2 regions of the Mycolicibacterium monacense genome follow, and region 1 is predicted to be linked to the other one. Evidence: riboswitches for the same ligand, from Rfam matches in the RefSeq annotation. Region 1 holds a riboswitch; the other holds the start of a gene.
What was found. Region 1 has a riboswitch for thiamine pyrophosphate ahead of thiD (bifunctional hydroxymethylpyrimidine kinase/phosphomethylpyrimidine kinase). Riboswitches for the same ligand answer to the same signal wherever they lie in the genome.

Region 1 (14,497 bases):
CGGGGGTGAGCTTGCGCCGCAGCTCTTTGTCGCGGATCGCCACGAACTGGTTGATCTTGCACAGATCCATCGCCGACATGTTGAGGCGCCGGAACAGCGGCACCTTGTAGTGCACGACACCGATGTTGATCATCGCCTCGTAGATCGTGTCGGTGATCAGCCGCACGGTGCGCTGGAGCAGCGGAACCCGCGCGAACAGCCGTTTGGTGCGCTCGGAGAACCGGATGTCGACCTTGGGCGCCACCCAGATCGGGGTGCGCTGGTAGACGGTGAGGTCGGCGGCGTTCCTGGCCAGTTCGGGGATCAGCTGAACGGCGGTGGCGCCGGTGCCGATGATCGCGATCCGCCGGCCCGACGGGTCGAAGCTGTCGTCCCAGTCGGTGGTGTGGATGACCTTGCCCTCGAACGAGGTGATGCCGGGAATGTCGGGGGTCCGCGGTTGCGAGAGGAACCCCGTCGCGGTGATGAGATAGCGGGTGCTCAGCGTCTCCCCGCCGTCGAGCGCCACGCGCCAGAGCTTCGCCTCTTCGTCCCAGCGGGCGCCCTCGACGGCCGTGTTGAAGCGGATGTGGCGACGGACGTCGTACTTGTCGGCCACCTCGTCGGCGTACTGCTTGATCTCCGCACCGGTGGAGAACAGCCGCGACCACTTCGGGTTGGGCTCGAAGAAATAGCTGTAGGTGGTGGTGGGGACGTCGACGGCCAGGCCCGGGTAGTGGTTGACGTACCAGGTGCCGCCGAGGTCGTCCTCGCGGTCGAGGATGACGAAGTTCGCGTAGCCCATTCGCTTGAGCTGAATCGCGGCACCGATTCCGGCGAATCCGGCGCCCACGATGACCGCGTCGTACTGCTCCGAAGTCATGAGTAGACGGTACCCCAGGTATCGGAGTGGTCCCGTGCCGCCGACCTGGGCGGCGTCAGCCCTTCAGTGAACCCGCGCGCGGCGGGTTCAGGGTTGCGACGCAGGTCACCGCCCGGTCGCCGTCGGACCAGGTCTCGTCGGTGGGGAAGAGGACGAACAGTCGCACGGTGTCGTCGGTGACCGCGGACGGTGAATAGCTCGCCAGTTCGGGTGCGCACCGGTTGGCGTACTCGACCATCGCGTCCTGTCCGGGGAAGTCACCGTCGGGCATCTGGAGCACCGCGAACACCTCGCCGGCGTGCGGTTCGGCGCAGTCGACGGTCTTGAGCGTCCTGACCTCACTGCCGTCCGGGATCTCGGAGAGGCAGTCGCCCAACTTCACCTGTGTTGCTGTCACCGTGCCCTCGCGCACCACCAGGACCACGAAGAGCACCACGGCGATGGCGATCACGACGACGGTCAGCGCCACCAGGCCCAGGATCAGCCAGAGCTTGCTCTTCTTGGGCGGGGGCGGCGGTCCGGCCGGCCGCATCTCGGCGTAGGGCTGCGGCGGGGGCGGTGGGAAGTACGGCTGTCCGTAGGCGGGCTGGCCGTAGGCCGGCTGACCGTAGGGCTGCTGGCCGTACGGGGGCTGGCCGGGGGGTGGGGGTGGCGGGCCCGGCGGCATGCTCATGTGTTCGACCCTAACCGGTGGCCAGCAGTCGCAGCGCCGCGTCGACCGCCAGTTTCGGCACGTCGAGCGCCTTGGACCCCAGATCGTGACGCGCGCCGGTGATCTCGACGAGTTCGGTCGGCCCGGCGACGAGCGCCGCCGCCGCGGTGAGCTCGTCGATGCTCCCGAACGGATCCGCGGTGCCGTGCACGAACACCGTCGGCACACCGATGCGGGGCAGGTGTTCGGTGCGGGCCCGGTCGGGCTTGCCGGGCGGATGCAACGGGTACGAGGACAGCGTCATCACGTCGAGGGCCACCCCGTCGTCGGCGACCGCCATCGACGTCATCCGGCCACCGTAGGAGTGTCCGCCGGCGATCACCGGCCCGTCGGTGAGTTCGCGGGCGGCGGCGACCGCGTCGGCCACCCCCGCCCGGTCGGCGGTGGCCGACCCCGAGGGCGGGCCCTTGGGTCTGCGCCTGCGGTAGGGCAGGTTGTAGCGCACGGCCAGCCAACCCCGCCCGGCCCACTCGTCGCAGAACCTGACCAGCAGCGGCGCGTCCCGGTTACCCCCGGCGCCATGGGTCAGCAGCACCACCCCGCGCGGTGTGCCCGCCGGTTCGTGGGCGACGCCGGCGATGTCATCGAGGTTCATCGGCGCTCAGCCTGAACAGCGCGGAGACCGGACCGTGGCCGTGGCCCAACGGGTATGCGGCGCGCAGACATTCGGTCACCCACTGTTTGGCGAACGCGACCGCGTCGGGGACGGAGTAGCCGTGCGCGAGTGCGGAGGCCGTGGCGGCCGCCAGGGTGTCGCCCGCGCCGTGGTCGTGGCCGGTGTCGATGCGGTCGGCGCCGAACTCGTGGAACTCGGAGCCGTCGAACAGCAGATCGGGGCTGTACGCCGACGAGCGCAGGTGGCCGCCTTTGACCAGTGCCCACTGTGGGCCGAGCGCATGCAGCGCCCGCGCCGCGTCGCGCTGGGAGGCGGCGTCGGTGACGTCGATCCCGGTGATCAGCCGCACCTCGTCGAGGTTGGGGGTGACCAGGGTGGCGAGGGGGAACAGTTCGGAGCGCAGTGCGTCGAGCGCCGACGGATGCAGCAGCGGATCGCCGTGCATGGAGGCGCACACCGGGTCGACGACCAGCGGTGCGGGCCGCAGGCGACGCCACGTCTCGGCGACGGCGGTGATGATCTCCGAAGAGGCCAGCATCCCGGTCTTGGCCGCCTGGATGCCGATGTCGGAGACCACCGCCTCGATCTGCCCGGTGATGACGTCGATGGGGATCTCGTGGAAACCCTTGACGCCCACGGAGTTCTGTACGGTGACGGCGACCACCGCGACACAGCCGTGGACGCCGAGCATGGCGAAGGTGCGGGAGTCGGCCTGGATCCCCGCGCCACCGCCGGAGTCGGTGCCCGCGATGGTCATCACCCGCGCCGGGGTCTGGCCGGGTGGGGCGAGTGGCAGGTATCGCGTATCGGTCATCGAAAACTCCCTACGCCGGCATTACCCGGTCAGGTTCGTACGGTCGACGACCCCAGTCGTCCTCTCAGCGCGCTGGTGCGCGCTCCCGCGTGGTCGGTGGTGCGTTGCTCAACCTAGCGCAGACGCCGGATGGGGCGAACGCGAATTGCCGACCGATTATTTGTATAGATAATATATGTGTTCTGCGGCGTCCGCTCGTCGCTGCGCACCGTCGGATACGAAACGAACGAGACTGCAGATGACAACCGAGCTCACCGGCCGGCGCCGGATCGCCACCGATCGCGACCACCCCCTCTACAAGTGGGTGGTGCTCTCCAACACCACGCTGGGGATGCTGCTCGCGACCGTCAACTCGTCGATCGTGCTGATCTCGCTGCCGGCGATCTTCCGCGGCATCGGCCTCAACCCCCTGCAGCCTGCCAACGTGACCTACCTGCTGTGGCTGCTGATGGGATACATGGTGGTCACCGCGGTGCTCGTGGTGCTGTTCGGACGGCTGGGCGACATGTTCGGCCGGGTCCGCATCTACAACCTGGGCTTCGTCATCTTCACGCTGTGTGCGCTCGCGCTGTCGTTCCAACCGTTCGACCTCGACGCCGGCGCGTGGTGGCTGATCGGGTGGCGGGTGGTCCAGGGCGTCGGCGGTGCGATGCTGATCGCCTCCTCGGCGGCCATCCTCACCGATGCCTTCCCCGCGCATCAGCGCGGAATGGCGTTGGGCGTCAACATGGTTGCCGCCGTCGCCGGTTCATTCCTCGGGCTGGTGATCGGCGGCGCGCTGTCCGAATGGCACTGGCAGGCGATCTTCTGGGTGGGCGTCCCGATCGGCGTCCTCGGCACGGTCTGGGCGATGCGTTCGCTGCGCGAGGTGGGGGAGCGCAGCCCCGGCCGGCTCGACTGGGCGGGTGCGGTGACGCTCGGCCTCGGGCTCACGGTGCTGCTCACCGGGATCACCTACAGCATCCAGCCCTACGGCGGTTCCCCCACCGGGTGGGGCAACCCGTGGGTGCTCGGCGCGATCGCCTTCGGGGTGCTGGCGCTGGTGGCGTTCTGCGTCATCGAACTGCGGGTCGATCAACCCCTGGTCGACATCCGGCTGTTCCGCATCACCGCGTTCGGCATGGGCAACCTCGCCGGGCTGATGTCCTCGGTCGGCCGCGGTGGACTGCAGTTCATGCTGATCATCTGGCTGCAGGGCATCTGGCTGCCGCTGCGGGGCTACGACTTCGAGGCCACCCCACTGTGGGCGGCGATCTACATGCTGCCGTTGACCTTCGGATTCCTCGTGGCCGGACCTCTGTCGGGGTGGCTGTCCGACCGCTACGGCGCCCGCCCGTTCACCGTCGGCGGCATGCTGCTGATGTGTGCCACCTTCGTCGCGCTGGTGCTGATCCCCGTCGACTTCGACTACTGGCTCTTCGCGACGCTGATCTTCCTCAATGGTGTCGGTGGCGGGGTGTTCACCTCCCCGAATTCGGCCGGGATCATGTCGAGCGTGCCGGCGAGCGCGCGCGGCGCCGCCTCCGGGGTGCGGGCCACGTTCTTCAATGCCGGCGGATCGCTGTCGATCGGGATCTTCTTCTCGCTCATGATCGTCGGGCTGGCCAACACGCTGCCCGGAGCCATGAGCGCAGGCCTGCAGGCGCAGGGCGTCTCGGCGGCGGTCGCCGACGAGGTCGCAGGCACGCCGCCCGTCGGCAGCCTGTTCGCGGCGTTCCTCGGCTACAACCCGATCGGCGAACTCCTGGAGCCGTCGCACGCGCTGCAACAGCCCGGCGTCAACGCCGAGGTGCTCACCGGTCAGACCTTCTTCCCGCACCTGATCATCGAGCCCTTCCACACCGGACTGGTGGTGGTGTTCGTCGCCGCCGCGGTGATGATGCTGATCGGCGCGGTGGCGTCGCTGTTCAACGCTGGGCGTTACGCCGAGCAAACGTGATCATCCGGTGGGCGGCCCCCACGATCTGCTGCGAAGATACGTAGGTGCCCCTGCAGCTCATCAGCCGCGACGCGGAGTTGAGCGCTGTCGACGACCTGCTCTCCGCAGTGCCGACGGGTACCTGCGTGCTGGTGCTCGAAGGCGATGTCGGGATCGGTAAGAGCACCGTGTGGCGCGCAGGCATCGAACGCGCCCGGACCCGCGGCTTCCGGGTGCTCGCGGCGCACCCGGTGTCCAGCGAGTCGGTGGCCGCGTACTCATCGCTGGCCGAACTGCTCGCCGATGTGGACACCGAGGTGCTCGACCACCTGCCCGCCCCGCAACGAGTCGCGATCGACCGGGTCCTCTCTCGCGCCGACGACACGGGACCCGGCACCGATCAACGCGCGGTGGCCGCCGCCGTCCGGTCGGTGCTCGAACGGCTGGCCCACGACAGTCCCGTCCTCGTCGCGATCGACGATCTGCAGTGGCTCGACCCGCCGACCGCCGCCGTTCTCGCGTCGGTGGCCCGCCGGTCCGCGGGCGCCATCGGTTTCCTCGTGACCGTGCGCTCCGGCGCAGGCGACCACACCGAGACGCTGCTCGAACCGTCGCGTCCGGAGCGTCTGCACCGGGCCCGGGTGCATCCGATGACGGTCGGGGGCCTGCACGCCATGATCAGCCACCAGCTGGGCCGGTCGCTGACCCGCCCGAGAATGGACTGGGTGTACGAGGTTTCGGCCGGAAACCCGCTCTACGCCCTCGAATTGGCGCGGGCACTGGACCGGGACGCCACCGGTGTCGGGCCGCTGCCGGCCACCCTCGCCGATCTGGTGCGGACACGCATCTCCGGTTTGCCCGACCACACCCGGGAGGTCCTCCTCGCCACCGCCTGTATCGCGTCGCCCACCGTGGATCTGGTGGCGCGCGCCGTCGGCGACAACGTCGAGTGGACCGTCGCGGCTCTCGAGGAGGCCGAACGGCACGGCGTCGTCGAGATCACCGGCTACAAGGTGACTTTCAGTCATCCCCTGTTGGCCCGTGGGGTGTACGCCGAGGCGTCCGCGGACGAACGGCGGTGGATGCACCGCCGGTTGGCCGACATCGTCGAGAGCCCTGAGTCCCGGGCCCGGCACCGCGCCCTCTCGAGTGACGGCGCCGACGAGCAGACGGTCAAGGCGCTCGACGAGGCGGCCGAATCGGTCCACCTGCGCGGCGCACCCGCGACCGCCGCCGAACTGCTCGACATGGCCCGTGCCCGCGGGGGTGACACCCCTGAACGCACGCTGCGTGCCGCGGCCTGCCACTTCGAGGCGGGTGATGCCGCGCGGGCACGAGTGTTGTTGGAACACGCCCTTTCCGAGATCCCGCCGGGTGAGCTGCGGGCCCGGGCGCTGCAGCTGCTCGGTCTGGTACGGCTCTACGCCAACAGTTCGTCCGAGGCGGTGCCGATGCTCGAACAGGCCATCGCCGAGCCGGGCGTCAACCCGGACCGCCGGGTGCACATGCTCGTCATGTTGGCGTTCATCGAGTTCAACGCGGGGCGCGCGGACCGGGCGGTGCAGCGCGCGGAAGAAGCCGTGACACAGGCGATGACACTGCATCGGCCGGATCTGATCACCCAGGCCAAGCCGATTCGCGCGCTGCTGCGGTTCCTGCTCGGCGAGGGTTTCGACGAGGCTGAACTCGACGGCGTGTTCGATTTCGACGAGCCCGAGGGCCTACCGCTGGCCGCGCAGCCGAGGACCCTGCACGCCCTGCTGATGTTGTGGACCGACCGGCTCGACGAGGCCGCCGACCAGTTCAACGCGATCGCACAGCGCTGCATCGAACGGGGCGACGAAAGCGAGCGGGCGTTCGTCGACTTCCACCTCGGGCAGGTCAACGTCTGGCGGGCCGACCTCGCGGCTGCGGAACGGGTCGCCGAGGACAGCGTCGAGCGGGCGTTGCAGTCCCACGGTGACCTGCCGCTGTTCGTCGCGTTGATCGTGCGGGTGATGGTGAGTGCCCACTTCGGCCGCGAGGACCAGACGCGCCGGTTCGCCGCCCAGGCGCGGACGGTCGGGGAGCGGTGTGAGTCCACCCGTCTCGGGGTGTGGCTGACCACGAGCCTGGGTTTCCTCGAGTTGTCGCTGGGCGACCACCGGGCCGCGGTGGACGTGTTGAGTCCGGCGGTCGAGGGCTGGTCGTCGGCGGCGACCGGGATCCCGGCGCCCACCGAACTCGTCACGGCGCCGTTCCTGCCGGACGCGGCGGAGGCGCTCATCGGCATCGGCCGCCTCGATGAGGCGGAACGGCTCGTCGAGGCGTTGGAGGCCAACGGAACCCGCCTCGACCGGCCGTGGATGCTCGCCCTCGGTGCGCGCTGCCGGGCGCTGCTGCTCGCCGCACGCGGTGACCTGACCGCCGCCGTCAGGGCCGGTGAGCGCGCGTTGACCGAGCACGGCCGGCTGTCGATGCCGTTCGAACTCGCCCGCACCCAACTCGTGGTCGGCCGGTTGCAACACCGGCGGCGCCAGTACGACGCCGCCACCGCCACCGTCTCGACCGCTCTCGCGGCGTTCGAGCGCATCGGGGCGGAGCTGTGGGCGCGGCAGGCCCGCGCCGAACTCGACGCGCTGACCGGTAGGCAGACCGCGGCCGGCCTCGCCGAATCCGAGCGCCGCTTCGCCGATCTCGCCGTGCAGGGGATGACGAACCGTGAGATCGCCGCGACGCTGTACGTGAGTGAGAAGACGGTGGAGGCCAACCTGTCGCGCGTCTACCGCAGGCTGGGCATCCGTTCCCGCGGCGAGCTCGCCAGGGTGCTCAACGCCGAATCCTGACAGGGAGATTCAGTCTCGCAGGTCCACCAACACCGGTGCGTGATCGCTGGCGCCCTTGCCCTTGCGTTCCTCGCGGACGATCTCGGCGTGGGTGACCCGATCGGCGAACGCCGGTGAGCCCAGGATGAAGTCGATGCGCATACCGCGCCGCTTCTGGAACGCCAGCCGGGTGTAGTCCCAGTACGTGTAGACACCCGGTCCGGGGGTGAAAGGTCGCACCACGTCGGCGTATCCGGCGTCGACGATCTCGGTGAAGGCCTGACGCTCGGGCGGTGTGACGTGGGTACTGTCCTGATACGCCTCGACGCTCCAGACGTCGTCGTCGGTCGGGGCGATGTTCCAGTCGCCGACCATCGCGATCGGCAGGGCGGGGTTCTCGGTGAGCCAGCCGTGCGCGGTCTTGCGCAGGGCGGCAAGCCATTCGAGCTTGTAGGCGTAGTGCGGTGAGCCGACGAACCGGCCGTTGGGTACGTAGAGGCTCCACACCCGCACCCCGGCGCACGTCGCACCCAACGCGCGGGCCTCGGCGGCGGCCTCTATGTCGGGTTTGTCACACCAGGTGGGTTGGCCGTCGAAGCCGACCGCCACGTCGTCGAGGCCGACCCGCGATGCGATCGCGACGCCGTTCCACTGGTTGAACCCGCAGTGCACGACGTCGTAGCCGAGCGCGGCGAACGGCATGGTGGGGAACTGCTCGTCGTTGCACTTGGTCTCCTGCATGGCCAGCACGTCGACGTCGGCCCGCTCCAGCCAGTCGGTGACCCGGTCCACCCGGGCGCGGATCGAGTTGACGTTCCAGGTGGCCAGGCGCATGGGCTACAGCTTAGAAGCGTCGACGTAGCGCTCCCGGTGCTGTGCCGTGAACCCCATCGACTCGTAGAGGGCGATGGCGCCGTGGTTGTCGGCGAGCACCTGCACGTAGGCGTGGGTCGCACCGCCGCGCGCACCCCACTGCAGCAGCGCCGCGCACAGCGCGCGGGCGTGGCCGCGACGGCGCCGGTCCTCGGCGACGCGCACGGCCGACAGCCCCACCCATCGCGTGCCGTCGTGCGCGGGCGTGACGGCGGCGCGGCCCACCGCGGCGTCGTCGATGCGGCCGAACGCCACCTGTCCGTCGACCACCGCGGTCAGCACCTCGATCGGCACCTCGCGCTCGTAGACGGCCAGCCAGGCGGGGTCGGGCTGCGGGGTCACGGTCACCTCCGCGGCCGCCTCGGCGGGCAGGGCGCGCACCATCACGATGCTCTCGAGGTGGACGTCGCGCAGCGGCAGGCGCACCAGCCGGTCGGGTACCGCCAGCCACGGGGTGAGGCCGCGCCGGGCGTACCAGTCCCTGATCGCAGGCACCGTCGCCGCATTGGCGTTGATGTCAAGCGGCACCGCGGAATTGCCGCGGTGGGTGTACCCGTCGGAGGCGCGCAGCAGCCACCCGTCGACCCATTCACGGTGCAGACCCGGCCAGGCCAACGCGGCCGCGTGCTCGACGGCGCGGATCTGCGACGACTTGACCGGGACGTCGGTGAGCACCCGCACCGTGACCACATCGGCGGGTGAGATCGTCACGCTCTCACCGGTTTTCGTCCGGACGCGGACCACCGGATCGCGTTCGAGCAGGTGTCCGACGACATCGTTGAGTGGCGGGACCGAACCGGCGGGCAGCCGGTAACGCAGGCTCACCCGGGTGCCGGCGCGGGGTAGCTCGGGCACGGGACGGCTCAGTGGCCGAACGGATCGGGATCCTCGCCCGGCGTCCAACTCAGCCCGGGCACCCCCCAGCCGTTGTGTTTGACTGCGCGTTTGGCCGCGCGCGCGTGCCGACCGATCAGGCGGTCGAGGTAGAGGAATCCGTCGAGGTGGCCCGTCTCGTGCTGCAGCATCCGCGCGAACAGTCCGGTGCCCTCGACGGTGATGGGGCTGCCGTGGGCGTCCAGGCCCGTCACCCGCGCCCAGTCGGCCCGCCCGGTGGGGAACTGCTCGCCGGGCACCGACAGGCAGCCCTCTTCGTCGTCATCGGGATCGGGCATGGTCTCGGGGATGTCGGACGTCTCCAGCACCGGATTGATCACGACCCCGCGGCGCCGGCCCGCCCGGCCGCGCGAATCGGGGCAGTCGTAGACGAACACCCGCTGGGAGACGCCGATCTGGTTGGCGGCCAAGCCGACACCGTTGGCGGCGTCCATCGTCTCGTACAGATCGCGGATGAGATCGGCCACCTCGGCGGGGAGGGAACCGTCATCGCCGACGGGGATCGGGGTGGTTTCGGTGCGCAGGACTGGATCTCCCACGATGCGGATCGGAACGACTGCCACGTGGAGGAGCTTAGGGCGAGCCGCTTATGTGAGCCGACTCGCCCGTATCGGTGACGCCTCAACTCTGGCCGCCGTGATTGAATGAGCGCCGAACCACATGGATGTTATTTCGAGTGTCGGAGGGTCCGAGGAGCAATATGGACGGCGCCATGGCGCAGACTGAGCAATCCGGTGACGACTCTGATCTGCCTGCAGGACTGACCAGGCGCGAATTCGACATCTTGGCGTTCGAACGCCAGTGGTGGAAGTACGCGGGTAGCAAAGAGGACGCCATCAAAGAACTGTTCTCGATGTCGGCCACCCGCTACTACCAGGTGCTCAACGCCCTGGTCGACCGGCCGGAGGCGTTGGCGGCGGATCCGATGCTGGTCAAACGGCTGCGTCGGTTGCGGGCCAGCCGGCAGAAGGCGCGGGCCGCGCGACGGTTGGGCTTCGAGGTCACCTGATTCGGCCCGCTAGATACAGTGGGGCGTGATGAACCAGCGAGAATCCTCCGGACTGCCTCTGCGCGCCATCGTGATGGTGCTGCTCTTCCTCGGCATCGTCTTCCTCTTGGTGGGATTCCAGGCGCTGAGATCCGATGACTCGTCGGCCGACGAGACGACTGTGGCCACGACGACTTCGTCGACCCCGTCACCGAAACCCGCTCCCGAGGCCGACGCCCGTCCCGAGGTGCGGGTGTTCAACATCTCCGATGTGGCGGGCGCCGCGGAGGGGGTGGCGACCCGACTGCGTGACGAGGGTTGGAACGTCACCGAAACCGGCAACCTGACTCTCGAGGGTGTCACCGCGACGACGGTGTACTTCGGTGAGGCTCCGGGGGAGCGGGAAGCCGCCGACGAAGTGGGCCGACTGCTCGAGGCGCCGGTCGAACCGCGGGTGCCCCCGCTGGCCGAACAACCACCGGGCGTCGTCGTGGCGGTCACCGGTTAGGCTCTTGACCATGCTCAAGCCCGGTCTCACATCCGCCGCCGTCGCCGCCATGTTCGCCGTTCCCGCGCTCGCGCTGAGCGCCTGCAGTCCCAACGAGCCGGTGTCCAGCGAGCCGGGCACCACGCCGTCGGTGTGGACCGGTTCGCCGTCTCCCTCGGCGGCGCCCGGACAGGGCGAAGAAGGCGGGAGCGGATCGGAAGGCCAGGGCGAGGGTGGTCAGAAGCTGACCGCCGAGCTCAAGAGCCCGGACGGCACCACCGTGGCGAATGCGGAGTTCGACTTCAGCGGCGGCTATGCCACCGTCACCGTCCAGACCGTCGCTTCGGGCCAGCTGGAACCGGGGTTCCACGGGATGCACGTCCACCAGGTCGGCAAGTGCGAGCCGAATTCGGTCGCTCCCAGCGGCGGTGCGCCGGGCAACTTCAACTCCGCGGGCGGGCACTTCCAGACCGAGGGCAAGACCGGGCACCCGGCCAGCGGTGACCTCACCTCGCTGCAGGTCCGCGAGGACGGGTCGGCGATGGTGGTGACCACCACCGATGCGTTCACCGCCGAGGATCTGACCGGCGGTGAGGGCACCGCGATCATCATCCACGAGAAGGCCGACAACTTCGCGAACATCCCGCCGGAGAAGTACAACCAGGTCAACGGCACCCCGGGCCCGGACCAGGCGACCATGGCCACCGGTGACGCCGGTGGGCGGGTGGCGTGCGGTGTTATCCGTTCCGGCCAGTAGTCGTATCGACTTCGCCGGGTCACCCCGGCCCACCGTCGGCGTCGAGTGGGAGTTCGCGCTCGTCGACGCCCACACCCGCGATCTGAGCAACGAGGCGGCCACCGTCATCGCCGAGATCGGCGAGACCCCGCACGTGCACAAGGAATTGCTGCGCAACACCGTCGAGGTCGTCACCGGGATCTGCGAGAACACCGGTGAGGCGATGGCGGATTTGCACGACACCCTGCAGGTCGTGCGCCGGATCGTGCGGGACCGCGGCATGGAACTGTTCTGTGCCGGGACGCACCCGTTCGCCAACTGGTCGACCCAGCAGCTGACCGACGCGCCGCGTTATGCCGAGCTGATCAAGCGCACGCAGTGGTGGGGCAGGCAGATGCTGATCTGGGGTGTGCACGTGCACGTCGGGATCTCGTCGGCGCACAAGGTCATGCCCATCATCTCGTCGCTGCTCAACCAGTACCCGCACCTGTTGGCGTTGTCCGCGTCCTCGCCGTACTGGGACGGTTCGGACACCGGATACGCCAGCAACCGGGCGATGATGTTCCAGCAGTTGCCGACCGCGGGGCTGCCGTTCCAGTTCCAGTCGTGGCCGGAGTTCGAACGGTTCGTCCACGATCAGAAGAAGACCGGGATCATCGACCACATGAACGAGATCCGGTGGGACATCCGGCCCTCGCCTCATCTGGGCACCGTGGAGATCCGGGTCTTCGACGGGGTTTCCAACATCGCCGAACTCGGTTCACTGGTCGCGCTCACCCACTGCCTGGTCGTCGACCTCGACCGCCGGCTCGACGCGGGGGAGCAGTTGCCGGTCATGCCGCCCTGGCATGTGCAGGAGAACAAGTGGCGCGCCGCGCGCTATGGACTCGACGCCGAGATCATCCTCGACGCCGACAGCAACGAGCGGCTGGTCACCGAGGACCTCGACGACCTGCTCACCCGGTTGCAGCCGGTGGCCCGATCCCTGGACTGTGCCGACGAACTCGCCGGGGTCGCCGAGATCTACCGGCACGGTGCCAGCTACCAACGGCAACGCCGGGTCGCCGAGGAACACGACGGTGATCTGCTTGCGGTCGTTGACGCCCTGGTCGCCGAACTGGAGCTATAGAGTGGGTTGATGAGAGTGCGGCGATGGGTGCTGACGGGGTGCGCGGTCGCCGCACTCACCGCCGCCGGGTGCAGCAACGTCACGACGGGGACGCCGATGGCCGACCCGGACCAGGTGGCGATGAACACCACGGCGCCGTCCACCACAACGACGAGTCCGTCGCCGACCACCCGGGCCCGGGTACCCGATCCGACGCCGAGCGCACCGCGGTCTCCCGGTGCGCCCGCGCCTGGAGGTCTGGCCGCCACCACGTGTGGTGAATACGTCGACATGGACGAGGCGACGCAGCGTCAGGTGATCGAGGCGATCGGCGAGCAGAACGAACTCGTCGCGCTCAATCCCGAACTCTGGATCACGATGGCCTCCGCGATGTGCACGTTCGCCGATCCGGCGACGCTCGTCAGCGACGCGGTCGTCGGGGGCGGTTTCAACTGACCGATGACCGTGACGCCGATGTTCCCTCTCGAGGTGACCATGCTCCCAGGCGAGGAGCTGCCCCTGCGGATCTTCGAACCGCGGTACGTCGCGCTGGTGCAGGACTGTCTGGCGATGACGGACCCGGCGTTCGGTGTGGTGCTGATCGAGGCCGGACGTGAGGTCGGTGGCGGTGATCGGCGCAGCACAGTGGGTGCGCTGGCGCGAATCGTGGACTACGCCGATCTCGGTGTCGGGCGGTTCCGGTTGAGATGCCTGATGGGCGAACGCATCCGGGTGAGGCAGTGGCTCGACGATGCGCCGTACCCGCGGGCCGACATCGAGGTGTGGGAAGACGAACCCGGCTCGGTCGACTCCGCGGCAGTTTTCGATGTCGAGGATCGCGTCGTGGCGCTTTACGAACGGATCGCTGCGGCAAGGGGTTCCGAGTTCGGCGGTCGATCTGCGGTGCTCGGACCCGAGGAGTCCGACGTGGTCAAACGCCTCTACGGGCTGGCGGCACGCGTGCCGATGGGACAGGCCGACAAGTACGCCGTACTGTCGGCGCCCACGGTGTCGGCCCGGTTGTCCGCGTTGAGTGAGGCCGTCGACACCGTCACGGCGATGGTGGAGTTCCAACTCTCCGAGTGAACCCCGGCGCTCAGAACTGAGGTGACTCTCGGCGCGGGTGAACCGCCGGAGGCTCATCTCATGGTTGCCAGGTTGTGCCAGAGATTGCGAAGGCTGTCGGTGCCGCCGAAGAGGGTGGTGAAGTGTGTCGAGTCGATCAGCACGACGTCGCCGGAGCGATGGCCGGTCGGGGGCATCCAGATGAGCGCGTTGAACTCGGTGTTGCCGCCGTCGGTGAATGGATGCGGTCTGTGGGGGTCCACGCGCTGCCTACCTAGCACTCGGAGCGTGTCGCTTTCGGGTGCCGTCAATTCATAGTGCGGGAGGTGGGGGTGGAAGTTGAAGGTCGTGACGTTGTCGAGCAGTCGGGCGGTGTCGAGGTCTCGAAATCCGTTCAGCGGCGCGATTTCCCGGGTGCGCTCGACGACCGCTGGGCGTAAACCCCAGGTGTTGTGGACCGGTACGTCGAGCGCCTTCATCAGCGAGCGCGTGTACTGGCCGAACCGCTGCTGGCGGGGTACCAGCGGATCGCCGTGATGTGCGAACTCCGCGGCGCGCTGGTCGAAGTCGTCGGTGAAGCCCACATCGTGATGCGGCGCCAGCAATAGGCACGTGCCCTC
Region 2 (14,497 bases), 800 kb from region 1:
CATCCGGCTCGACCACCCGGGGGTGCTGGTGATCGAGGGCGGGCCGGGGACCGGTAAGACCGTGGTGGCACTGCACCGGGTCGCCTATCTGCTGTACACGCAGCGCGCCCGCATCGAACGTCACGGCGTGCTGGTGATCGGTCCGAATCCGGCGTTCCTCGACCACATCAGCCGTGTGCTGCCGTCGCTGGGTGAGACCAACGTCGTGCTGATGACGACCGGCGATCTGGTGCCGGGCATTTCGGCCACCGCCGAGGACGACGCCGCCGACGTGAAGGGTTCGCTGACGATGCTCGACGTGCTGGCGGCGGCGGTCGCTGACCGGCAACGGGTGCCCGAACAGCCCCTGGTCATCGAGCTGCCGGACGTCACCGTGCAGATCGACCCCGACACCGCCCAGTGGGCGATCGAAGAGGCTCGCGGCAGCGGACTGCCACACAACCACGCGCGCAAGGTCTTTCGCGAGACGGTCGGATGGGTGCTGACCGAACGCGCGGTGTCCCGAATCGGTCGGGGCTGGTTGTCGCGCGCGGACAAGGGGGCTTGGGAGGAGCTGCGCGCCGATGTCCTCGAAGACCTCGCCGACAGCGAGCAGTACCTCGCGGCGCTCGACGAGTTGTGGCCGGTGCTCACCCCGCAGACCCTGCTGGCCGATCTGTACGAGTCCCGGGAACGTTTGCGTGCAGCGGGCGCCGACGAAAGGCTGTGGCGCTCCGACGGTGCCGCGTGGACGGTGTCGGACGTGCCGTTGCTCGACGAACTCGTCGACCTGCTGGGCCGCGACATGGCGGCCGACATCGCCGCCGCGAAGGAACGCGAGGCCGAGACCGATTACGCCGAGGGCGTCCTCGAATCGATGGTCGCCCACGAGGATCTGATGGACGACGAAGACCTGCTGCTCGCGACCGACCTGTTGCACGGCGAGGAGCTGGCCGAACGCTTCACCGAACGCGACAACCGCGAGCTGGCCGAACGCGCTGCCGCGGATCGTGATTGGACCTATCGGCACGTCGTGGTCGACGAGGCACAGGAACTGTCGGCGATGGACTGGCGGGTGCTGATGCGGCGCTGCCCGAGCAAATCGTTCACGGTCGTGGGCGATCTCGCGCAGCGCCGCTCGGCCGCAGGCGCCCGGTCCTGGGGGGCGATGCTCGACACGTACGTACCCGGCCGCTGGGTCTACCGCCCCCTGTCGGTCAACTACCGCACCCCCGCGGAGATCATGGCGGTCGCGGCCGCGGTACTCGCCGAGTTCGCACCCGACGTCACACCGCCCGAGTCGGTGCGGTCGACGGGGGTGCAGCCGTGGCGCCGACAGGTGACTCCGGACGAATTGCCCTCGGCGATCGGCGAATTCGTGGACGACGAATCCGGACGCGAGGGCACCAGTGTCGCGATCGGTCCACCGGATGTGCCGGGGACGGTGGCGCCGAGCGAGGTCAAGGGTCTGGAGTTCGACGCCGTCCTCGTGGTCGAGCCGGAGCGGATCTTCGACGGTCCCCGGGGCGCGGCCGAACTCTACGTCGCCCTCACCCGCGCCACCCAGCGCCTCGGCATCGCGCACTGCGGGCCCCTTCCGCCTGCGCTGGCGGCACTGGTCGATATCCCTGTCGATCGGGAAGCCGCGCGTTAGGGTCGATCGATGCGCATCGTCCGCCGATCCGTCACGGCCCTCGTCCTGACCGCCGGCTCACTCGGCGCGGCGATCCCGGCCACGGCCCAGCCCGCGACGCCGACCATCACGCAGATACCCGAACGTGCCCAGCCGGACGGCTTCACGTCGTTCGTCGCCACCCCGGGAATCGTCGACCCGCGGCCGCACGCCATCGAATCGTGGGGGCGGCTGCCCGACGACCGCCAGATCTCGGTGCGCTTCACCGCGGGCACGCCCGAGTGCTACGGCGTGCACGCCGAGGTGCAGGAGACCGCCGACATCGTCGCGGTGAAGCTGCGGTCGGGTGTGCTGCCGGAGGCCGTCAATCGGGCGTGCATCGCGATCGGGGTCTTCGCGAGTCTTCCGGTCGCGCTTCAGTCGCCGGTCGGAAACCGGGCGGTCGTCAGCATCACCTGACCAGACGAGCTCACCCCACCGCCGACGCGGACGGTTCGGCGGACCCGCCCCGGGTCTTCTCGGCGGTCATCAGCCGGATGATCTCCTCGCAGTCGGCCTTCGACGGCATCCCCATATCCGGTGTGTAGCCGTAGACCTCGTGCAACGGGACGGATGCGGCGCGTCCGTCGAGGATGTCCACCGAATCGGTGCCGATCAGGCCGGGGTGGTGGACACCGCAGGCCTCGGCCACCTTGACCAGGTCGCGGCGCAGGGTCTTGATGTAGTTCGCCACCCGCTCGGCCTTGACGTCCGGCACCAGCCCGCGGGCCAACCACGCGTTCTGGGTCGCGACGCCGGTGGGACACGTGTCGGTATGGCACTTCAGGGCCTGGATGCAGCCGATCGCGAGCATCGCCTCCCGCGCGACGTTGACCATGTCGCAGCCGAGGGCGAACGCGACGACCGCGTTGTCGGGCAGGCCGAGCTTCCCGCCGCCGATGAAGGTGACCTGCTCGTGCAGGTTCCGCTCGGCGAAGACCCGGTAGACCCGGGCGAAGCCGAGTTGGAACGGTAGCGACACCGAATCGGTGAAGATCAACGGCGCCGCGCCGGTTCCGCCCTCGCCGCCGTCGACCGACACGAAGTCCACCCCCCGGTCGGTGTCCCGCATGAGGTCGGTGAGTTGCTCCCAGAACTCGAGGTCGCCGACGGCCGATTTGATGCCGACCGGCAGGCCGGTCTCGGCGGCGAGCAACTCCACCCAGTCGAGCAGGCTGTCGGTGTCGGAGAACTCCGCGTGCCGAGACGGGCTCACACAGTCGCGGCCCTGCGGGATACCGCGGGCCGCGGCGATCTCCGCGGACACCTTGGGGGCGGGCAGCAACCCGCCGAGGCTCGGTTTGGCGCCCTGACTGAGTTTGATCTCCAGCGCGCGGACCGGAGCTCCGGCCACCACCTCCTTGAGCTTCTCGAGGTTGAACCGGCCCTGGTCGTCGCGGCAGCCGAAGTAGGCGGTCCCGATCTGGAAGATCAGCTCCCCACCGCACCGGTGGAAGCGTGAGATCCCACCCTCGCCGGTGTTGTGCAGACAGTCGGCCATGGCGGCGCCCCGGTTCAACGCCTCCACCGCGTTGCCGGACAACGACCCGAAGCTCATCGCCGAGATGTTGACGACCGACGCCGGCCGGAAGGCCCCTGGACGGTCGCGCGCGGCGCCCATCACCTTCGCGCACGGCAGGTCCACCTCCTGACCGGCCCTCGGCGCCGACGCGGGCCCGTTGCGTCCGAAGGTGCGGTGTTTGATCACCGGGTAGCCGCTGGTGTGCTCGACGTCGTTGTCGGTGCCGAACCCGAAGTAGTTGTTCTCCTTCTTCGCCGATGCGTACACCCAGCGCCGCTGGTCGCGGGTGAACGGGCGCTCCTCGTCGTTGGCCGCGACGATGTACTGGCGCAACTCCGGGCCGACGGCCTCCAGGAGATACCGCGCGTGCCCGACGACCGGGTAGTTGCGGAGGAGGGCGTGTCTGCGTTGGAAGAGGTCTCGCAGGCCGACAGCTGCCACCGTCGAGGCGACCGCGGTGGCGAGACCACGAACGGCCCGGCTCATGGCGTCAGTGTTTCCGGGTGACCGCCGCCCGAAACGCCGAACCTCAGGTGGGTCCGACGCGGCCCGTCAACCACCGGATGGTCCGGACCTCGCTGTCCCGGTACGGCTGCCCGTCGGGGCGCAGGAGTTCGTGGAACCACACCGACGGGGGCGAGGTGTACGGCTTGTCCCAGGAGTCCCACGGCAGATGGGTCTGGGTCTTGCCCATCACCAGCCCCCAGTTGTAGGCGCCCACATTGCGTCGTTTGGCCAGCGGCAGGATCCCCTCGACGGTGTTGCCGAATTCGCGGGCCAGGTACTCGGTGCACACGATGGGCCGCCCGAGCGGGCGCAGTTCGGTGATCCGCGCGTCGAATTCGTCCGCATCCCCGTAGTTGTGGAACGTGATCACATCGGAGTTGTCCAACTGGATGCGGCAGATCGTGCTGCGGCGCGCGGGGTCGCCCCACTCCCCGTCCCACACCGCGCTGGTCAGCGGCTGGACGGGGTCCACCTCACGGGCCCACCCGAACACCTGAGGGAGCAGTTCGGCCACCCGCTCGATCTTGTCCTTGCGTTCGACCTGCCGGTACTGGTTGGCGGGGTTGTCGGGTTCGTTCCACAGATCCCAACCGAGGACGCGTTCGTCGTCGCGGAACTGGGTCAGAACCCCGGTGACGTAGTCGCGCAGCACGCGCCGATAGCGCGGGTCACCGAGGTACTGGGCGCCCGGGCTCTGCACCCAGCCGGAGTTGTGCACACCGGGGCGCGGCGGGCGCTGACGGCCGAGTCTGGGCAACGGGTCCCAGCACGAGTCGAACAGGACGAACAGCGGGCGGATGTCGTGCCGCGCGGCGATGGCGACGAACTGCGCGAGACGGCGCTGGAAGCCGTTACGGTCCTGCGCCCACAGCTGGTCGTGCAGGAAGACCCGCACGGTGTTGAGCCCGATCCGGCGCGCCAGCATCAGCTCGGTGTCGATGCGCCGCCGGTCGAACGTCGCGGCCTGGAACATCTCCAACTGGTTGACGGCGTTCGAGGTGATGAAGTTCGCGCCCACCAGCCAGCCCTGCTGCTGATACCAGGCGTGGGCGCGCGCGGCCGACCACCGGCGCGACGCCGCGGATGCGCGGGGCAACGCCGACGCCGCGGCCGACGCCGTGAGCAGCGCGGGCAGTTTGAGCGCGGCGCGTCGGGCGAACGGGCGACGCGGGTTCGCTTCGGGCACGTCGGGTGTGCTCGTCAATGTGCGGTCTCCGGCTTCGACTTCGGTTTCGGTGTCACACGCGGCCCCCGACACCGCGGCGTGCCTCAGACAAGGCCACGGGGCGTCGCCAGTGTGCGAGCGACGCCCCGTCCCCTCTGTCGTACCCGTGCGGTGCGAGCGCTACAACGCGCCGGGCGCGGCCACCTCCGGTCACCCCGGTAAACCCCATGGCGACAGCCGATTCCGCGGGGAATGTGTTTCCCGTCACGGCCGCGCGGCCGTACCGGGAAATCCTGACGTTCACAAGTACCGCGGACACGCCTCCCTGTACCGTGAGCAAACACGCGCCGGGGCGTGTACACGGGGGAGCCGTCGATGCAATGGGTGGGTAGATGGTGGCGACAGCCCGACCATTTCGATTGGCTCAGCGGTTATCTGCAGACCCGCGGAATGGCCACCGCGATGCGCCGGGGGCTGGCGCTGGTCGCCGCATCCTTGGCGTTGGTGCCGGTCAACGCGCTGTGGGGGCCTGCCTCCATCGACGACCGGTTGGCGGTGAGTCTCGCCCTGGTGGCTTCGCTGGCGGGGCTGAGCCTGGCCGTGCTGTGGCTCAAGCGCTGGCCCACCAGAACGGAGTCGGTGCTGTTCGCCGCAATCGGCAGCGCAACCATCGCCGGCGGCTGCCTCTGGCAGGCGGAGCCCCTGATCGGCCTGACGTTCTGCACCGCGCTCGCGGTGTCCGGCGGGTACATCGCGTTCTTCCACACGGCCAGGTACATGCTGATGAACTTCGTGCTGGCGGTGGGGGTGGGCGCCTGGCAGGCGATCCGGGTGGCCGCCGAGGGTGAACCCGTGCTGGCGCTCACCGGTTACTTCCTGGTGCTCGAACTGAACATCGGTGTGCCGTTCGCCATCCAGGTCGTGGTGCGCTCGCTCGGTACCGACCTGCTGCAATCCGACCGCGATCCGCTCACCGGACTCCTCAACCGGCGGGCGTTCACCCACGCCGTGGTCGGACGGCTGGTGGCTCGCGCCGACCGGGCCCACCTGGCGGTGGCGTTGATCGACCTCGACCGGTTCAAGGCGATCAACGATCGGCACGGCCACGCCAGCGGGGACGCCGCCCTGGTCGACGTCGCCGGGGCGTTGACGGCCGCGGTCACCGAGACCGCGCTGGTGTGCCGTATGGGTGGCGAGGAGTTCCTGATCGCCGACATCGTGGCGTCGGCCGCGCCGACGGAATGGGCCCAGGGGCTGTGCGCGGCGGTGACGTCGACACCGTTCCGGCTCACGGCCAGCGTCGGCATCGCCACGGTCGCGCTGCGCGACGTCAAACCGGAGCAGGCCGACGAGACGTTCCGCCGATTGGTCACCGAGGCCGACGCCGCCATGTACGCCGCCAAGCGGCGCGGCGGCAACCAGATCCAGCACGCCGGGGACGCCCGAACCCCTAGGTGAGATTCGCCGCCCATCGCAGACCCTCGGCCGAGTACGTCGCGATCCAGTCGGCGACCGACCGCGGGTCGTACCGGGCGATGAAGGCTTCCTCCTGGGCGGCCCAGCGGTCCCAGTGCGGCTCGTAGGTGTCGCCGTCTCGCGTCAGCGCGCGGCGCTTCCGGTCGGCCTCGCCGGCCTCGACCCAGATGCCCAGATCGGCGAGTGCGCGGTTCGCCGCGGTCAGCGCCCCGACCCCTTCGACGATCAGCCGTTGGCCGGGGTCGACGGTGTGCCACCCCGCGGGCGTCCCGCGCGCCCAGTCCCACCCGCGCCAGCGGCCGGGCCGGCCGTCAGCGCGCGGTTCCAACAGCGACTCCCGCAGGTGGTCGACCGCCCACGCCAGCCCGTCCCAGCCCGCGTAGACGTCGTCGAGCGCGACGACCACGCTGGACTCCCAGCTGCGGGTGAGCGCCGCGGCCAGCGTCGACTTCCCGGATCCCGACCGTCCGTCGATCAGGACGGTGCGCGCGTCACCGTCGCAGAGTCGGCGTGCGAGGTCAGCGACTTCCAATGAAGTTCCAGTGGCCGGTGGCGACGGATACGGCGATCGAGGCGGCCGCGATGCCGAACCCGGCCAGCACCAGGGCGGCCTCGCCGGCGCCGAACCGCGACGGGCGCGCCCAGGTCCGCGTCGGGTACGCCCCGAATCCGCGCGCCTCCATCGCGGTGGCGAGCATCGAACCGCGGCGGATGGCGAAGACCAGCAGCGCGAAGGACTGTCCGGCCGCGCGGCGGACGCGGTTGCGGTCGGCGACCCCGCGGGCACGGCGCGCATAGCCGAGGTAGCGCCAGTCCTGGCGGAGCAGGCCGACCGTGCGGAGACCGGCCAGCGCGCCGAGGACGAACCGGGCCGGCAGCCGCAACACCTGTCCGAGGCCGTCGGCGAGTTCGGTCGGGTCGGTGTCGATGAACAGGACCACGGACGGCAACGCGATCGCGAGCACCCGCACGAACGTGGCCACCGCGAGGGTGATCGACCCGTCACTGACCGTGATCATCAGGAACTGCCAGTGCACGGTGCCGCTGCGCTCACCGTAGAGCAGGATCGTGATCCCGGTGAGTCCGGCGGCCAGCACCAGCAGCGCACCGCGGATCAGCACCGCGCGCAACGGGATTCGCAGCGCGAGTATCAGCAGCAGTTCGAGCGTGAGCGCCGTCAGGGCCGACACCCAGTCGACGCTGGCCACCAGTCCGAAGGCGATCACGAAGGCGGCCGCCAGTTTCGCCACGGGGTTGATCGCGGTGTGCGCGGGCGCGGCGTCGACGCTGGTCATCGCACGCGCCCCGTGACCGTCGGGGTACCGATGTCGATCCGGCGGTCGCCGAGCACCGCCGCGAAGTCGAGGTCATGGGTGACCGCCACCACCGCGGTGCCGTCGTCGGCGATCTCGGCGAGCAGCCGGACCAGTTCCTCCCAGGTGTTGCGGTCCTGGCCGAAGGTCGGCTCGTCGAGGACGACCAACGCCGGGCGGGTGGCCAGCACCGTCGCCACCGACAACCGGCGCTGTTCCCCACCGGACAGCGTGTAGGGGTTCGCGTCGGCGAGGTCGGTGAGGTGCAGCCGTTCCAGCAGCGCATCGCACTGCCGGGCGACCGCGGCGGCGTCAGAGCCGAGCGCGCGGGGGCCGAGCGCCAGCTCGTCGCGTACAGCGCCGGTGAGGAACTGGTGCTCCGGGTTCTGGAACACACTGCCGATCCGGGTGAGCAGTTCCCGCGATCGCCACCGGATGGGTTCGCGGCGGTCGGCGGTCGGCGCGAACCCGTCGCGCGCCTCGACGCGGCCGGCGCGGGGTGGGAGCAGCCCACCCAGGGTCAGCGCCAGGGCGGTCTTCCCCACTCCGTTCGGACCGGTGACGACACTGATTGCCGCCCTGGGGATTTCGAAGGTCAACTCATCGGTTCGCGGGCCGCCTCGGTACCCGACCGACAGCTCGACGGCGTCGGCCAGCGGTTCACCCGGTACACCGCCGCGTTCGACGGCGGGCAGGTCTGCGCCGGGCACCCACACACCCGCCCGAGCCAGGTGCGCGCTCTGCCGCAGCACCGTCTCGGCCGGTGGTCCGTCGGCCACCACCTCGCCCCGGGTTCCGAGGACGACGACCCGGTCGACCACCGGAAGCCACACCGCCGTGCGGTGTTCGACGACGATCAGCGTTGCGCCGGTGCGTTCGGCCACCGCCGCGACCGCGTCGCGCACCTCGACGACACCGGCCGGATCGAGGTTGGCGGTCGGCTCGTCCAACAGGATCAGGCCGGGATCCATGGCGAGCACGCCGGCCAGCGCCAGCCGCTGCTGTTGACCACCGGAGAGCCGCGAGGTGTCATGGCGCAGCAGCAGATTCAGCCCGAGAGCGGCCAGCGCCCGGCGGGCCCGCGGCCAGATCACCTCGGGTGCGACGTTGAGGTTCTCCATCCCGAACGCGACGTCGTCGCCGACCCGGGACAGGATGACCTGCGAGTCGGGGTTCTGCAGGACCATCCCGATGCGGCCGCGTCGCTGCGCGGGCGCCACCCCGTCGACGAGCAGACGACCGGCTTCGTCACCGTCCTCGCTGCCGCCGAGCACACCCGCCAGCCCCTGCAACAGCGTCGACTTGCCCGAACCACTCGCACCGAGCAGCAGCACCCGTTCGCCCGGTTCGACGGTGAGGTCGAGGTCGCGTACGGCCCACGACGAGCGGCCGGCGTGCCGCCAGTGCCAACTCTGGGCGGCGACCGCGACACCGCCGGTGGTCATCGCCGGACGTCGCTCGGCGACCCTGTCCGGCCCGACGGGAAACGGGACAGCGCACCGGTTTTCGCCAGCCCCCGGACGACGTACCAGGACAATGCGCCGGCGACGACCGCCCCCGAGACGACCCCGGAGACGACGTAGATGGCCGCGAAGGCGGAGGTCGAACCCGGATACAGGAGCAGAAGTTCGTTGATCGCCATGGCCAGTCCGGCAGCGGCCCCGGCCAGCACCGCGACGGGCAGGTTCCACGCCCGGTACAGGAAGCAGGCGAACACGATCTCGGCGGCCAGCCCCTGAACGAGGCCGAATTCCAGGGTCATGACGCCCCACTGGTTGCCGACCAGGGCGGACACCGTCGCGGCCACGAGTTCGCCGTAGACCGCGGCGCCCGGTTTCCGGATCACCATCGCGGTGAGCACCCCGGCGAACAGCCAGCCACCGCCCAGCAGCGCCTGCAGCCCCGGCGCCAGCGCGCTCAGGGGCGCGCCGATCGGGTTGGACGCGATGTTCCACATGACGAACACCAGGCCCGCCGCGACGGCGAGCACGCTGGCCACCACGATGTCGACGACGCGCCATCGGTATGTCCGCGCCGTCTTGACGGGAGGTTCAGGAAAGGGTCGGGACACGTCGGTCATCAGTTCACTCCCTACGCCGGCATTACCCGGTCAGGTTCATACGGTCGACGGCCCCAGCCGTCCTCTCAGCGCACTCGGTGTGCACTCCCGCGTGGGTTATCGGTTCCAAGGTAGCGCAGCCACCCACACATGTCGCCATCGGAAACCCGAAGGTGTCGGAAGTCGTGATTTACACGCCACGGCCCGGCGCGGAAGCTGGCAGCGACGACAGGGAAGGCGGTTCGCCCATGACGATCGACGTCGCCGAACGGGAAGCGCTGCAGGAGGCGGTCCGGGATCTGCTGCGCAGCCGGTGCACCGAGCAGGATGTCCGGCAGGTGCTGACCGGTGACGACGGGTTCGACCGCGACCTGTGGCGCCGGCTGGCCGAACAGGGTGTCACCGGCATCGTGATCGGCAGCGAGTACGGCGGCGTGGGTCTGGGCGCGGTCGAGCTCGAGGCGGTGGCCGAGGAAACCGGGGCCGCGCTGCTCCCGTCGCCGTTCATCTCCAGCGCGGTGCTCACCGCCGCCCTGATCCAGGCCGCCGGCTCCGAGGACGACAAGCAGCGGCTGCTGCCCGGCCTGGCCGACGGCACCGCGATCGGGACGGTCGCGGTCACCGGGCGGGCCGGCACCTGGACCGCCGAGGGCGTCGATGTGCGCGCGGGTACCGACGGCACGTTGACCGGGAGCGCGCACTACGTGACCGACGGGCAGGTGGCCGACGTCCTGCTGGTGGTGGCCAACGGCACCGACGGTGCGGGCGTCTACGAGGTCGACCCCGGCGCTTCCGGTTTCGAGCGCGTCGCGGCGACGGTCTTCGACCCGTCGGTGCGGCTGTCGACGTTCACCTTCACCGGCACCCCGGCGCGACGACTCGGCGCGGCCGGATGGGATGCCGTCCAGCAGGCGCTGGACCTGGCGACGATCGCACTGGCCGGCGAACAGTGCGGTGGGACCCGCCGCATCTTCGAGATCACCGTCGAGTACCTCAAGACCCGCATCCAGTTCGGCCGTCCGATCGGCAGTTTCCAGGCGCTCAAGCACATGGCCGCCGATCTGCTGCTCAAGGTCGAATCCTCGACATCGGCCGCGCAGAACGCCGCGGCCCAGCGGGACACCGACCCGGACACCGCCGGCGGCGCGATCGCCCTGGCCGGCTTCGCCTGTGCGGAGGCCTACCGCGACACCGCCGCGGCGGCCATCCAGATGCACGGCGGTATCGGCTTCACCTGGGAGCATCCGGCGCATCTGTACCTCCGCCGGGCCCGCACCGGGCTGCAGTTGTTCGGCGGCCCACGCCTGCATCGCGAGCGTTACCTCCAGTCGAAAGGCGCCTGACCCATGACCGAGACGACTCCGAGCGCCGACGAGCTGCGCGCCGAGGTGCGTGCCTGGCTCGAGCAGAACTGGAAGGGCCTGCCGAAGTCGACCGATCCGTGGGTCGCCTCCCCGGAGCGGGTCGCCTGGCTGGAGAAGGTGCTCGACGCCGGTTACGCGGTGCCGACCTATCCGACCGAGTGGTTCGGCCGCGAGTACCCGAACCATCTGGCGTCCGCGATCGAGAAGGAGTTCAAGGCGGTCCGGGCCCCCGGCGCGCGCAGGGACAAGTACAGCATCCCGGCGAACACCGTGCTGAAGTTCGGCAGCGACACCCTCAAACGAGAGTTGTTGCGCGACTTCCTCACCGAGCGTGCCAGCACCTGCCTGCTCTACAGCGAACCCGGTGCCGGCTCGGACCTCGCCGGGGTGCACGCCACCGCGGTGCGCGACGGTGACCAGTGGGTGGTCAACGGCCAGAAGGTGTGGACCTCGGGGGCGGCGACGGCCGACTACGGGCTGCTGCTCGCCCGCACCGACTGGGATGTGCCGAAGCACAAGGGTCTGAGCTTCTTCATTCTGCCGATGAAACAACCCGGCATCGAGGTCAGGCCGCTGGTGCAGATCACCGGCGAATCCCACTTCAACGAGGTGTTCATCAGCGATGCCAAGGTGGGCGACGACTTCCTCGTCGGCGGTACCGGCAACGGCTGGCGGGTGCTGCAGACCGCGCTGGCCTACGAACGGTCCATCATGGGCGACAGCGGCCGCGGCTCGCGCAACAGTTCGCGCGCCGACAGCCTCGTCGAACTCGCCCGCGAACACGGCCGCCTCGACGACCCGGTCATCCGCGATTCGCTGGCCACGGTGCTCGCATTGCGAGAACTGAACCGGCTCAACAACGCTCGCGCGAAGGCGTCGACGTCGATCGGCACGTCGAGCTCGATCATGTCGCTGGGCAAGCTGGCCATGTCGGACATCCTGCACACCGAGGCGCGGGTGAAGACCGACATCATCGGGGCCGAGGCGCTGCTGGCCGGACCGGACCACCCGGAGGCCGACGACATCAACTTCCTGACGCTCAACGCCTACTTCACCTCCATCGGCGGCGGCACGGATCAGATCCAGCGCAACATCATCGGCGAGCGGGTCCTCGGGCTGCCCAAGGAACCCGAAGTCGACCGCGACATCGCGTTCCGCGACGCGCGCCGGAACTGATCGATGAGCGACGCGTACGACCCGCCGCTGGCGGGCATCCGGATCCTCGACCTGTCGGCGGGTCCGATGACCGCGATCGGGCGTCTGCTGGCCGATCTCGGCGCCCACGTGACCGCGGTCGGGTTGGCCGGCGTGACCGCCCACGCCCCGGTCGGCCCGGTGTCCCTGGCGACGGCGATCAACCGGCGGGGTGTGGCGGCTGTCGACATCGACACCTCCACCCCGGCGGGACGGCAGCAGTGGACCGATCTGCTCGGCGCCGCCGACGTCCTGATCGAGGACACCCGGCCCGGTTCGTCGGCCGAACGCCTGCTCGCGGTCCACGAGCTCCGCACCGCCCACCCCGGGCTGATCGTGTTGTCGCTCAGCGACTTCGGACGCGACTCCGACTTCAGCACGTGGCAGGCCACCACGCCGGTGCTGCACGCCCTCACGAGCGAGCTGTCCCGGTCGGGCATCCCGGGGCGGGCGCCGCTGGTGCCGCCGGGTGAGCAGTTGCCCTACCACGTCGCGGCGGCGCAGGCCGGTGTCGCAGTGCTCGCCGTGCTGCTCGACCGCCTCCGTACCGGGATCGGCGACCGCATCGACTTCGCGATCCTCGAGGGTGCGATGCAGGCGCTCGACCCGCCGTTCGGGACCATGGGCACCGCGTCGGCGGGGGTGCCGACGGCTCAGCAGCAACGCAATTGGGACGCCGAGCGGCTGCGCTATCCGATCGTCCCCTGCCAGGACGGTTACATCCGCATCTGCCTGCTGGCGAAACGGCAGTGGCACGGCATGTTCGAGTGGATGGGCCGGCCGGAGGAGTTCGCCGATCCGAAGTTCGAGGGACTGCTGGACCGGCTGACCTCGATCCCGCTCTGGGCGGCCATCGAGGCCTTCTGCGCCGACAAGACGCGCAACGAGTTGGAACATGAGGGGCAACGGCACGGCGTGCCGACCGCCGCGGTGCTCAGCCTGACCGAGGCGTTGGCCACCGAACAGGTCGTCGCCCGCGGGTTCTTCGGTGACACCGAACTCGCCCCCGGGCTCGTCGCCCCCGTCCCCCGCGGCGTCGTCGAGATCGACGGGTGCCGCGCAAGCGCCGGCACCGCCCCCGACCCCGGTGCGCCCACCCTGCAGGGTGCGCCGGTCCTCGAGCAGCGCCCGAGAACCGACCAGGGTCTTCCGCTGGAAGGTCTGCGCGTACTCGACCTCGGCGTGATCGTCGTCGGCGCCGACACCGGGCGACTGTTCGGCGATCTCGGCGCCGACGTCATCAAGATCGAGAACGCGGCGTTCCCCGACGGGATGCGCCCGGGCCGCAGGCCCATGAACGCGAGCTTCGCCGGCGGACACCGGAACAAGCGGGCGATCGGCATCGACCTGCGCTCCGCCGAGGGCCGCGAACTGGCGCACCGACTGGTGCGTGAGGCCGACGTCGTGCTGACCAACTTCAAACCGGGGGTCGCGGCCGCCCTGGCGATGGACTACGACACGCTGAAGTCGGTGAACCCCGGCATCGTCGTGGTGGACAGTTCGGCGTTCGGCCCGACCGGCCCGTGGGCGCAGCGGCTCGGCTACGGCCCGCTGGTCCGCGCCGCAGCCGGCTTCACCAAGCAGTGGGTCTACCCGTCGGATCCGGACGAGTTCTGCGACACCGTGACCGTCTATCCCGACCACGTATCGGCCCGCATCGGCGTGCTGGCCGCGCTCAGCCTGCTGTTGCGCCGCGAACGCACCGGCCTCGGCGGGTCGGCCAGCATCGCGCAGTCCGAGGTCATGCTCAGTCACCTCGCCGCCGAGATCGCCGGCGAGGCGCTGATCCGCGCCGGACACCAACGCTCCGACGCGCAGGACCACGACGCCCCGTGGGGGCTGTTCCGCGCCGACGGCGACGACGCGTGGGTGGCGGTCACCGTCCGCGACGACGCCGACTGGCAGGCGCTGTGCCGGGTGCTCGGCCGCCAGGACCTGGCCGGCGATCCGCAGCTGGGCGACCGGACCGGGCGGGACCGCAACCGCACGCGCATCGACGAGGCCGTGACCGACTGGACGGTCCGCCACTCCCCCGGCCACGCCATGGATCTGCTGCAGGCGGCCGGTGTGCCCGCGGGCGCCGTCATGCACGCCGCCGAGCTGCCCGGCTGGGAGTTCTACGCGCAGCGCCGCGCCTTCCGCGAGGAGCTGCATCCCCACGGCCGGGAACCGTACGTGCTGGAGAACGCCCAACTGCACTCCGAGCGGATCGCGGACCCGCCGCTGGGGCAGGCGCCGCTGCTCGG

Region 2: linked by a shared signal. The riboswitch ahead of G6N49_RS24175 (ECF transporter S component) and the one ahead of thiD (bifunctional hydroxymethylpyrimidine kinase/phosphomethylpyrimidine kinase) in region 1 are both predicted to bind thiamine pyrophosphate.

Annotation. Positions count from the first base shown of each region.
Region 1 covers NZ_AP022617.1:4,260,291-4,274,787, reverse strand. Annotated here, with positions in the region: gene G6N49_RS20515 (flavin-containing monooxygenase) at 1-862, opposite strand, end outside; gene G6N49_RS20510 (septum formation family protein) at 918-1,535, opposite strand; gene G6N49_RS20505 (alpha/beta hydrolase family protein) at 1,546-2,169, opposite strand; gene thiD (bifunctional hydroxymethylpyrimidine kinase/phosphomethylpyrimidine kinase) at 2,156-3,004, opposite strand; TPP riboswitch at 2,995-3,103, opposite strand; gene G6N49_RS20495 (MFS transporter) at 3,243-4,943, shown strand; gene G6N49_RS20490 (helix-turn-helix transcriptional regulator) at 4,988-7,747, shown strand; gene G6N49_RS20485 (exodeoxyribonuclease III) at 7,757-8,560, opposite strand; gene G6N49_RS20480 (N-acetylglutamate synthase, CG3035 family) at 8,564-9,454, opposite strand; gene G6N49_RS20475 (peptide deformylase) at 9,463-10,056, opposite strand; gene G6N49_RS20470 (nucleoid-associated protein NapA) at 10,194-10,502, shown strand; gene G6N49_RS20465 (LytR C-terminal domain-containing protein) at 10,531-10,989, shown strand; gene sodC (superoxide dismutase[Cu-Zn]) at 11,000-11,725, shown strand; gene G6N49_RS20455 (glutamate--cysteine ligase) at 11,703-12,833, shown strand; gene G6N49_RS20450 (hypothetical protein) at 12,843-13,268, shown strand; gene G6N49_RS20445 (LON peptidase substrate-binding domain-containing protein) at 13,272-13,898, shown strand; gene G6N49_RS20440 (hypothetical protein) at 13,952-14,497, opposite strand, start outside.
Region 2 covers NZ_AP022617.1:5,058,295-5,072,791, reverse strand. Annotated here, with positions in the region: gene helR (RNA polymerase recycling motor ATPase HelR) at 1-1,633, shown strand, start outside; gene G6N49_RS24210 (hypothetical protein) at 1,643-2,071, shown strand; gene G6N49_RS24205 (FMN-binding glutamate synthase family protein) at 2,082-3,659, opposite strand; gene G6N49_RS24200 (glycoside hydrolase 5 family protein) at 3,703-4,884, opposite strand; gene G6N49_RS24195 (GGDEF domain-containing protein) at 5,221-6,303, shown strand; gene G6N49_RS24190 (nucleoside/nucleotide kinase family protein) at 6,296-6,853, opposite strand; gene G6N49_RS24185 (energy-coupling factor transporter transmembrane component T family protein) at 6,840-7,616, opposite strand; gene G6N49_RS24180 (ABC transporter ATP-binding protein) at 7,613-9,079, opposite strand; gene G6N49_RS24175 (ECF transporter S component) at 9,076-9,714, opposite strand; TPP riboswitch at 9,706-9,815, opposite strand; gene G6N49_RS24170 (acyl-CoA dehydrogenase family protein) at 9,942-11,036, shown strand; gene G6N49_RS24165 (acyl-CoA dehydrogenase family protein) at 11,040-12,233, shown strand; gene G6N49_RS24160 (CaiB/BaiF CoA-transferase family protein) at 12,237-14,497, shown strand, end outside.